DNA from 3 places in the Nocardioides sp. Z22_16 genome. Region 1 is predicted to be linked to each of the others. Evidence: predicted binding sites of a transcription regulator. Region 1 holds the regulator's gene; each other region holds the start of a gene.
The links. The regulator HrcA, encoded in region 1, represses chaperone genes, less so after heat shock. The targets are predictions, from matches to a motif close to TTGGCACTCGNNNNNNNCGAGTGCCAA.
Positions count from the first base shown of each region.

Region 2: the regulator HrcA is predicted to act here: its motif matches at 1,210-1,236, upstream of groES (co-chaperone GroES).
Region 3: the regulator HrcA is predicted to act here: its motif matches at 1,612-1,638, upstream of groL (chaperonin GroEL).

Region 1 covers NZ_JBYTTI010000006.1:34,121-37,379, forward strand. The annotation lists gene AC3X7R_RS18335 (DUF3097 domain-containing protein) at 1-330, opposite strand, end outside; gene AC3X7R_RS18340 (hypothetical protein) at 390-665, opposite strand; gene AC3X7R_RS18345 (MBL fold metallo-hydrolase) at 734-1,495, opposite strand; gene hrcA (heat-inducible transcriptional repressor HrcA) at 1,592-2,623, shown strand; gene dnaJ (molecular chaperone DnaJ) at 2,670-3,259, shown strand, end outside.
Region 2 covers NZ_JBYTTI010000002.1:468,955-472,213, forward strand. The annotation lists gene AC3X7R_RS06550 (class I SAM-dependent methyltransferase) at 1-1,180, opposite strand, end outside; gene groES (co-chaperone GroES) at 1,381-1,677, shown strand; gene groL (chaperonin GroEL) at 1,765-3,259, shown strand, end outside.
Region 3 covers NZ_JBYTTI010000002.1:331,509-334,767, forward strand. The annotation lists gene AC3X7R_RS05845 (TadE/TadG family type IV pilus assembly protein) at 1-16, shown strand, start outside; gene AC3X7R_RS05850 (TadE/TadG family type IV pilus assembly protein) at 13-1,563, shown strand; gene groL (chaperonin GroEL) at 1,800-3,259, shown strand, end outside.

The sequences.
Region 1 (3,259 bases):
CTTGGCCCCGTGGACCGCCACCGAGCCCGAGGCGGTCCGGGTGGCCTTGGCCGGGGCGGCTCGCTGGACCGGCGGGGTGAGCACCACCGGGGCCCCCTCGAGCAGGAACCCCGGCCCCATCGGGAAGGTCCGCCGCTTGCGGCGCCGGTCCTCGAGGGTCACCGTCCGCAGGTCGCGGTCCATGGCGACGATCTCCCCGCACCACTCGGTGGTGACCTCCTCGACCACGAGGCCGAGCTCGGCGGCTCGCTCCTGGGCGCGGCCCCGCTTGGGGGCGCGCCAGTCGCCGGAGAGGACGTCGGAACCGTAGCGGTCGGTGGGGGAAGGCACCGGACCACGCTAGGACGCCGGATGCCCGACCCGGGTGAGGACGCGCGGAGCCTGGCGAATCAGCCCTCCGCGATCCCCGCCTGACCCTGGTCGGTGTCCCCCTCGTCGAGGAGACCGAGCTCCTCCTGCGACTTGGTGCTCGGGTCGTCAGGGTCCAGGGGCTCGGCGAGCGGGTTGTCCTCGCCCGGGGTGAGGTCGTCGGGCAGCTGCTCGTCGGAGATGCCGGCGACGGAGCGGTCCTGCGGGGCGGCGTCGTCCGAGCCGTGGTCCGCGTCGGCCTCGCTGGTGGTGCTCTGCGCCTGGGGCAGGTCGGTGGGGTCCTGGGAGTCGGTCATGGGGTGGGCGTACCCGGGGGTGAGGGCGATCACACCCCCGGTGCAGCCCTGCGGCCCTCCCCGCCGCCTCACACGAGGGGCAGCTGGCGCTGGGCCCTGGGCAGCTGGTCGTAGGCGCGGTCCACCGCAGGCGCGATGCGCTCGGGCGGGAACGGCCAGGAGGCGGCGGCGAGTGCCTCGGCGCGCGGCACCCCACGGCCCACCAGGTCGCGGAGGGTCTCGGCGACCGTCCCGATGTCGCCGCGCTGCTGCTCGACGAAGTCGCGCCCCACCGGGGCGCCGTGGCCGGGGATGACGACGGTGGTGGGCGTGGCGAGACCCAGCACCAGGTCGAGCGCGAGGGGCCACTCCATCGGCCAGGAGTCGTCGCCGTACCAGGGGGCGGTGGCCTCCACGACGAGGTCGCCGACCACCAGGACGTCGGCCTCGGCGACCCGGACCACGAGGTCGCCCCCGGTGTGCGCCCGGCCGGGGTGGAAGACCTCGACCGCGCGGTCGCCGAGCTCCACGACGTGGACGGAGGAGAACGTGCGGGTCACGTCGGGCACGTCGGCGTCCTCGTGGGCGACGACCGCAGCCTCGGGGAAGGCGGCGAGGAAGGCCCCGTTGCCGCCGATGTGGTCGACGTGGTCGTGGGTGTTCACCACGGCGACCACCTCCCCGACTCCCAGGCGCCGGACCTGCTCGACCAGCTCGCGCCCAGCCTCCTCGGACTCCCGGGTGTCGACGACCAACGCCCCCAGGGCGCCCCCGACCACTGTGACGTTGACGTCGTGGGCGGCGTAGCGTGCCACCCAGACCCGGTCCGCGACCTGCTGGAACTCCGGCATGCCCGCGAGCCTAGCCCGCGTCCCCTCGCCTAGTAGACTTGGCACTCGCCGGTCTGGAGTGCCAGACCGATCCCGACGACCTGAACGGAGGAGCCCATGTCGGAGGACCGCAAGCTCGCCGTTCTGCGCGCGATCGTGGAGGACTACGTCGCCACCGAGGAGCCGGTCGGCTCGAAGGCGCTGGTGGAGCGTCACGGACTGGGGGTCTCCCCGGCCACCGTGCGCAACGACATGGCCGCCCTCGAGGACGAGGGCTTCATCCACCAGCCCCACACCAGTGCCGGCCGGGTGCCCACGGACAAGGGGTACCGCCTCTTCGTCGACCGGCTCAGCACGGTCAAGCCGATGTCCGGCGCCGAGCGGCGGGCGATCGCCTCGTTCCTGGACGGGGCGGTCGATCTCGACGACGTGGTCCAGCGCTCCGTGCGGACGCTCTCCCAGCTGACCCGCCAGGTGGCGGTGGTGCAGTACCCGACGCTCACCCGGAGCACGGTGCGCCACGTGGAGGTCGTCATGCTGGCCCCGGGTCGCCTGCTCGTGGTGCTGATCCTCTCCACCGGACGCGTCGAGCAGCGGCTGGTCGAGCTTCCCCAGGAGTCCGGCGAGGTCGAGGACGAGCGCCTCGGCGACCTGCGCAACCGGATAGGCCGCGCGACCTCCGGACGGCGCATCGCCGAGGCCACCAGCGCCCTGTCGGCCCTGGTGGACGAGGTCCCCGAGCCTGACTCCGCCCTGACCCGCGCCGTCGTGGAGACGCTCACCGAGGCGATGTCGGACCACCGGCGCGACGAGCGGGTGGCGGTCGGCGGTGCCGCCAACCTGGCTCGCTTCGGACAGGACTTCGACACCACCGTGCGTCCGCTGCTGGAGGCCCTGGAGGAGCAGGTCGTCCTGATGAAGCTCCTGGGCGAGGCCGCCGACGCCGGCGCCGTGACGGTCCGGATCGGTCGCGAGGGCCCCTACACCGAGCTCGCGGGGACCAGCGTCGTGGCCACCGGCTACGGGCCGGGCCAGGACGCGCTCGCGAGCCTGGGCATCGTCGGCCCCACCCGCATGGACTACCCCGGCACCATGGCGGCGGTCCGCGCCGTCGCCCGTTACGTCTCCCGCATCCTCGACGAGACCTGAGCGGTCTCCCCACCCCTCCAAGACCCCTCCAAGACGAAGGACGAAGTTGAGCCAGGACCTCTACGAGTTGCTCGGTGTCCCCAGGGACGCCGATGCCGACACGATCAAGAAGGCCTACCGCCGGCTGGCCCGCCAGCTCCACCCGGACGTCAACCCGGACCCGGAGACCCAGGAGCGGTTCAAGGAGGTGACGGGCGCCTACGAGGTGCTGTCCGACCCCCAGAAGCGGGCTCACTACGACCGCGGCGGCGACCCCTTCGGCGGGGCGGGCGGGTTCGGCCAGGGGGCCGGATTCTCCTTCACCGACATCATGGACGCCTTCTTCGGGGGCCAGGGCCCCGGCGCCGCAGCCGCCGGCGGCGGGCGCGGTCCCCGTCCCCGCACGCGCCGCGGCCAGGACGCGCTGATCGCGCTCGAGGTCGAGCTGGCCGAGGCGGCGTTCGGCGTCACCAAGGAGATCAAGGTCGACACGGCCGTGGTCTGCACCGCCTGTCAGGGTGAGGGCACCGCCCCGGGCACCCACCCCCAGACCTGCGAGACCTGCCGGGGCGCGGGCGAGGTCGCCCAGGTGCAGCGCTCCTTCCTGGGCGAGATCCGGACCCTGCGCCCGTGTGCCGCGTGCCGCGGGTTCGGGTC
Region 2 (3,259 bases), on a different contig from region 1:
GCAGGGCCCGGCCGACGCCGTCGACCCGGGTCAGCACCACCGTCGCCTCCTCGTCGCCGGTGAGGGCGAGCCGCTTGCGCAGCTGCTCGGGGACCACCTCGACGCCCCGCTTCTTGATCGTCAGGGGCCCCACGTTGCGCTCGACCAGGGCGGCGCGCAGCTGCTTCTCCCGGAAGGGCAGCTCGTCGATGACGTAGTAGGCGCGCATGAAGGGGCTCCGGAAGGACTTGTCCGAGGTGACGTAGGCGATGTGGGGGTCGAGCAGGCCCCCGTCGACCCCGGCGGCCACCGCGGTGACCAGGCCGGCCCGGATCACCGCACCGTCGGGCTCGTAGAGGTGCTGGCCCAGGGGGCGGACCGGGCGCTCCAGCCCGTCGTAGGGGTCGTCCTCGGCGGTCAGGGAGGCGAGGCCGCCCCGCGAGATCACCGTCGCCCGGCGCCGGGTGGTGGCCAGGGACGACGACCAGAGCGCGGCCTCCTTGACCTCGCCCTCGTCGCTGACCCACTCCGCCTCCACGCCCTCGGGGACCAGGTCGTGCGGGATGCCCGGCGCCACCTTCACCACGGCGCTCGCAGCCCGCCCGCCGGTGAGCAGCTCGGCGACGAACGACCAGGGCGGGGTCCATCCGTCCTGGTCGAAGACGCGGCCGCGTGCCCCCCGGCGTGCGGGATCGGCGAAGACCGCGCCGAAGGTGCCGAGGTCGAGGGTGGTGGCGTCGGTGGCCATCACCGCGCCGGAGAGGCCCAGGGCTGCCAGGTTGGCCTCCGCCATGGCGACCCGGACCGGGTCGAGGTCCACCCCGGCGCTGACCAGGCCCGCGCGCGAGAAGGCGGCCAGGTCGCCGCCGATCCCGCAGCCCAGGTCGACGACCGACGAGGGAGCCGCCGCGGCGAGCCGGGCCGCCCGGTGGTCGGCGACCCGGCGCCGGGTCGACTGCTCGAGCGCGTCGGGGGTGAAGTACATCGAGACCGCGTCCTCGCCGAACTTGGGCACCGCCCGCACCCGCAGGTGGACGGTGGTCAGTGCGGCCGCGGCCCGGTCCGGGTCGTGCTGCACCCGGCGTACGGCGGCCGCGGCGCGCAGGGGGTCGCCCTCGGCGTCGGCGTAGGCGTGGGTGGCCAGCTCCAGCAGCCGCTGGCCGTCCTCGGTGAGCAGCCAGCGAAAGGTCTCCAGGTCCACGGACGCCATAGTGGCAGGAGGGGACCAGTCTGGCACTCGATCAGTGGGAGTGCTAACGTTTCCATTGGCACTCTCGCCCCGAGGGTGCCAGCACTCGTGTCCGGCTCGTGATCCCCGCGACGGCGCTGGCCAGCCGCGAGAACCCAGACAGTCCGCGCCCCGCGGGCGCACGCTACGTGGAGAAAGTGGAGGTCGACACTGTGTCGGTCAACATCAAGCCCCTCGAGGACCGCATCGTCGTCAAGCCGCTCGACGCCGAGCAGACCACGGCCTCTGGCCTGGTCATCCCGGACACCGCCAAGGAGAAGCCCCAGGAGGGCGAGGTCGTGGCCGTGGGTCCGGGTCGCTTCGGCGAGGGTGGCACCGAGCGCATTCCCATGGACATCTCCGTGGGCGACAAGGTCATCTACAGCAAGTACGGCGGTACCGAGGTGAAGTACTCCGGTGGCGAGTACCTGATCCTCTCCGGCCGCGACGTGCTGGCCATCGTTTCCTGATCGTTCCCCGGTCCCGGACGCCCCGGCCCGCCGTGCACCTGTGCCGGTCGGCCGGGCGTCCGGGTCCGTCCATTTGAGGAGATCCACATGCCCAAGATCCTGGAGTTCGACGAGAATGCTCGTCGCGCCCTCGAGCGCGGAGTCGACGCGCTCGCCAACACCGTCAAGGTGACGCTCGGCCCGAAGGGGCGCTACGTCGTCCTGGACAAGAAGTGGGGCGCCCCCACCATCACGAACGACGGTGTCACCGTCGCCCGCGAGATCGAGCTCGACGACCCGTTCGAGAACCTCGGCGCCCAGCTCACCAAGGAGGTCGCCACCAAGACGAACGACATCGCCGGTGACGGCACCACCACCGCGACCGTCCTCGCCCAGGCGATGGTCCACGAGGGCCTGCGCGCCGTCGCGGCCGGCGCCAACCCGATGGGTCTCAAGCGCGGCATGGACGCCGCCGCCGCGGCCGTCGGCGACGCGCTGCGCGAGGCCGCCCGCGAGGTGGAGTCCAAGGAGGACATGGCCTCGGTGGCCACCATCTCCAGCCGCGACGCGCACATCGGCGAGCTGCTGGCCGAGGCGTTCGACAAGGTCGGCAAGGACGGCGTGATCACCGTCGAGGAGTCCAACACCATGGGCACCGAGCTGGAGTTCACCGAGGGGATGCAGTTCGACAAGGGCTACATCTCGGCCTACTTCGTCTCCGACCCCGAGCGGATGGAGGCCGTCCTGGACGACCCCTACATCCTCATGGTGCAGGGCAAGATCTCCTCGGTCGCCGAGCTGCTCCCCCTGCTGGAGAAGGTCATCGCGACCGGCAAGCCGCTCTTCATCCTCGCCGAGGACGTCGAGGGCGAGGCGCTCTCCACCCTGGTGGTCAACAAGATCCGCGGCACGTTCAACGCGGTGGCCGTCAAGAGCCCTGCCTTCGGCGACCGCCGCAAGGCGATGATGCAGGACATCGCGACCCTGACCGGCGGTCAGGTCGTCGCTGCCGAGGTCGGCCTCAAGCTCGACCAGGTCGGCCTCGAGGTCCTGGGCCAGGCCCGCCGGGTCGTGGTCACCAAGGACGAGACCACCATCGTCGACGGCGCCGGTGACAGCGCCGAGGTCGAGGGCCGGGTCAACCAGATCAAGGCCGAGATCGAGAACACCGACTCCGACTGGGACCGGGAGAAGCTCCAGGAGCGTCTCGCGAAGCTGGCCGGCGGCGTCTGCGTCATCAAGGTCGGCGCACACACCGAGGTGGAGCTCAAGGAGAAGAAGCACCGGATCGAGGACGCCGTCTCCGCGACGCGCGCCGCGATCGAGGAGGGCATCGTCGCCGGCGGCGGCTCCGCCCTGGTGCACGCAGTCTCCGTGCTCGACGACAACCTCGGCCTGACCGGCGACGAGGCGATGGGCGTGCGCATCGTGCGCCGCTCCGCCGACGAGCCGCTGCGCTGGATCGCCGAGAACGGTGGGGTCAACGGCTACGTCGTCACCACCAAGGTCCGCGAGCTCGGGGTGGGCAACGGCTACAACGCCGCCACCGAGGAGTACGGCGACCTGGTCGCCCAGGGCGTGCTCGACCCGGTCAAGGTCACCC
Region 3 (3,259 bases), on a different contig from region 1:
GATGAGGATCGAATGAGTCGTCAGGTATTCCTGCAGCGTCGCCGCGACGAGCGAGGGGCCTACGCCGTCCTGTTCTCGATGCTGGTCGTCCTGCTCATGGCGCTGGCGGCCATCGGGGTGGACATCGCCAGCAACGTGGCGGCCAAGCAGCAGCTGAGGGACACCGTCGACACGGCCGCCCACGCCGGAGCGCTGGCTCTGCCCGCCTCGTCGACCAGTGTCCAGGGCATCGTGAACCAGATGGCCAAGGCCAACGATCCCGACTCCACGGTGACCTCGGACCTGTGGTGCGTCGTGGCGTCGACGGGCACCACGCCGTACCTCCCCAAGTACACCCAGATCCCCTCGACGTGCAAGCCGCACGGCTCGAAGCCGTACCCGGGCACCAAGTGCACCGCGGAGCTCTGCTTCATCCCGTGCATCCCCTCCGCGACCGACTCCTCGATCAAGTGCAACACCGTGCGGGTCGCGGACTCCAAGGTCGTGCCCTACGCGTTCGCCCCGGCCATCGGCTTCAAGGAGGGCGACACCGGGGCCCTGGTCTCCGTGGCGTGCAAGGGGTCGTGCGGCACCGCGGCACCCAACCCGATGGACGTGGTGGTGCTGGCTGACCGCACGGCGAGCCTCTCGTCCGGTGACCGCACGGCGATGGTCAACGCGATCAAGGCGATGATGCTCACGATGGACCCGTCGATGCACTTCCTCTCCATCGGCGCCATCGACAAGAGCGCCCCCACGGCGACCTGTCCCAGTGAGCCGAGGAAGGTGCCCTCCAGCAAGAGCGTGGGCAGCAACAGCAAGGTCACGCCCGCCTGGACGGCTGCCGAGCTGCAGGTCTCGTCGCACAAGTGGATCCCCTCCGACTTCAGCCGTGACTACGTCTACGGGGACGCCGGGTCACGGAACTGGCGCACCAGCGACGTCGTGTACAAGACGATCAACTGCACCAAGGGGTCCGCCGGCGAGTACGGGACGCATCTCGCCGCGCCGCTGAAGGAGGGTGCGCGCAGGCTGCTCGGGCTCGACGACAGCAACCTGGACGAGCTGAGCGCGGCCAATGCGCGTGAGGGCGAGGTCAAGAAGGTGCTGATCCTGGAGACGGACGGTGCGCCGAACGAGTTCGTCAAGTCGGGAACGGCCGCCCAGACCGTCGTCACGACGGGGGGTGCCGAGCTGCGCGACCCGGACGGCAACCTCGCCTGCCAGAACCTGGTGAAGGTGGCCGAAAGTGCCAAGGCGCAGGGCATCCTCGTGATCACGATCGGGTTCGATGAGGTCACGTCAGCCCGATGCACGCGCTGGAACAACTTCGGGGGCAAAACTGGATCGACGAGCGGTGGAAAGAATGTTCGCGATGTGTTGGCAGAGGCTGCCTCGCCGCACCCGAGCACCGGTGCGCCAAGTGCGGCGAACGCGTGCAACACCAACTCGAGCATCTCCCAGGAGAACTCGGACGGCGACTTCTTCTTCTGTGCCGCAAACGGCTCAGAGCTGGCGGAGATCTTCCAGACCGCATTGGGCCAGGTGAGCAAGGGCGTCCGCTTCCTCAAGATGCCGCTCTGACCCCCAGCCCCTCCTGCCGACGCCGCCCCCGGAATCCCGGGGGTGGCGTTTGCACTCGCCGGAGTCGAGTGCTAAACATGGAGTTGGCACTCTCGACATGAGAGTGACAGACGCGGACTGGTGACGTTGAGGTCCGAAGCGCCGGCGGGAAGGGTTCGCCGGGCAGCCGGATCGTCCGTCGCGGGCAACCCATCAGGGCCGCACCCCCGAACTCCCGAAAAGGAATCACAGGAGTTATGCCGAAGCTGATTGCTTTCAACGAGGAGGCCCGTCGTGGTCTCGAGCGTGGCATGAACACGCTCGCCGACGCGGTCAAGGTGACGCTGGGCCCCAAGGGTCGCAACGTCGTCCTCGAGAAGAAGTGGGGCGCGCCCACTATCACCAACGATGGTGTGTCGATCGCCAAGGAGATCGAGCTCGAGGACCCGTACGAGAAGATCGGTGCCGAGCTCGTCAAGGAAGTTGCCAAGAAGACCGACGACGTCGCCGGTGACGGTACGACGACGGCGACCGTGCTCGCCCAGGCGATGGTCCGCGAGGGCCTGCGCAACGTGGCCGCGGGTGCGAACCCCATGGGTCTCAAGCGCGGCATCGAGGCGGCCGTCGACGCCGTCTCCACCGAGCTCCTGAGCATGGCCAAGGACGTCGAGACCAAGGAGCAGATCGCGTCCACCGCGACCATCTCCGCCGGTGGCGACACCACGGTCGGCGACGCCATCGCCGAGGCGATGGACAAGGTCGGCAAGGAAGGCGTCATCACCGTCGAGGAGTCGAACACCTTCGGCATCGACCTCGAGCTGACCGAGGGCATGCGGTTCGACAAGGGCTACATCTCGGCCTACTTCGTCACCGACCCCGAGCGGATGGAGACGGTCCTGGAGGACCCCTACATCCTCATCGCCAACTCCAAGATCTCGTCGGTCAAGGACCTCCTCCCGCTGCTGGAGAAGGTCATGCAGTCCGGCAAGCCGCTGGTCATCATCGCCGAGGACGTCGACGGCGAGGCGCTGTCGACCCTGGTGGTCAACAAGATCAAGGGCACCTTCAAGTCCGTCGCCGTCAAGGCGCCGGGCTTCGGTGACCGCCGTAAGGCCATGCTGCAGGACATCGCGATCCTCACCGGTGGCCAGGTCATCTCCGAGGAGGTGGGCCTCAAGCTGGAGTCCGCCGGCATCGAGCTGCTCGGTCAGGCCCGCAAGGTCGTCATCACCAAGGACGAGACCACCATCGTCGAGGGCTCGGGCGACACCGGCCAGATCGAGGGCCGGGTCAACCAGATCCGCGCCGAGATCGAGAAGTCGGACTCCGACTACGACCGCGAGAAGCTGCAGGAGCGCCTGGCCAAGCTGGCCGGCGGTGTCGCGGTGATCAAGGTCGGCGCGGCCACCGAGGTCGAGCTCAAGGAGCGCAAGCACCGCATCGAGGACGCCGTCCGCAACGCGAAGGCTGCCGTCGAGGAGGGCATCGTCGCCGGTGGTGGCGTCGCCCTGGTGCAGGCCGCCAAGACCGCCTTCGAGAAGCTGGACCTCTCCGGCGACGAGGCCACCGGTGCCGAGATCGTCCGCAAGGCGACCGAGGCCCCGCTCAAGCAGATCGCGGTCAACGCCGGTCTCGAGGGTGGCGTCATCGCGGAGAAGGTGCGCAACCTGGAGTCGGGCCACGGCCTCAACGCGGCCAACGGCGAGTACGTCGACAT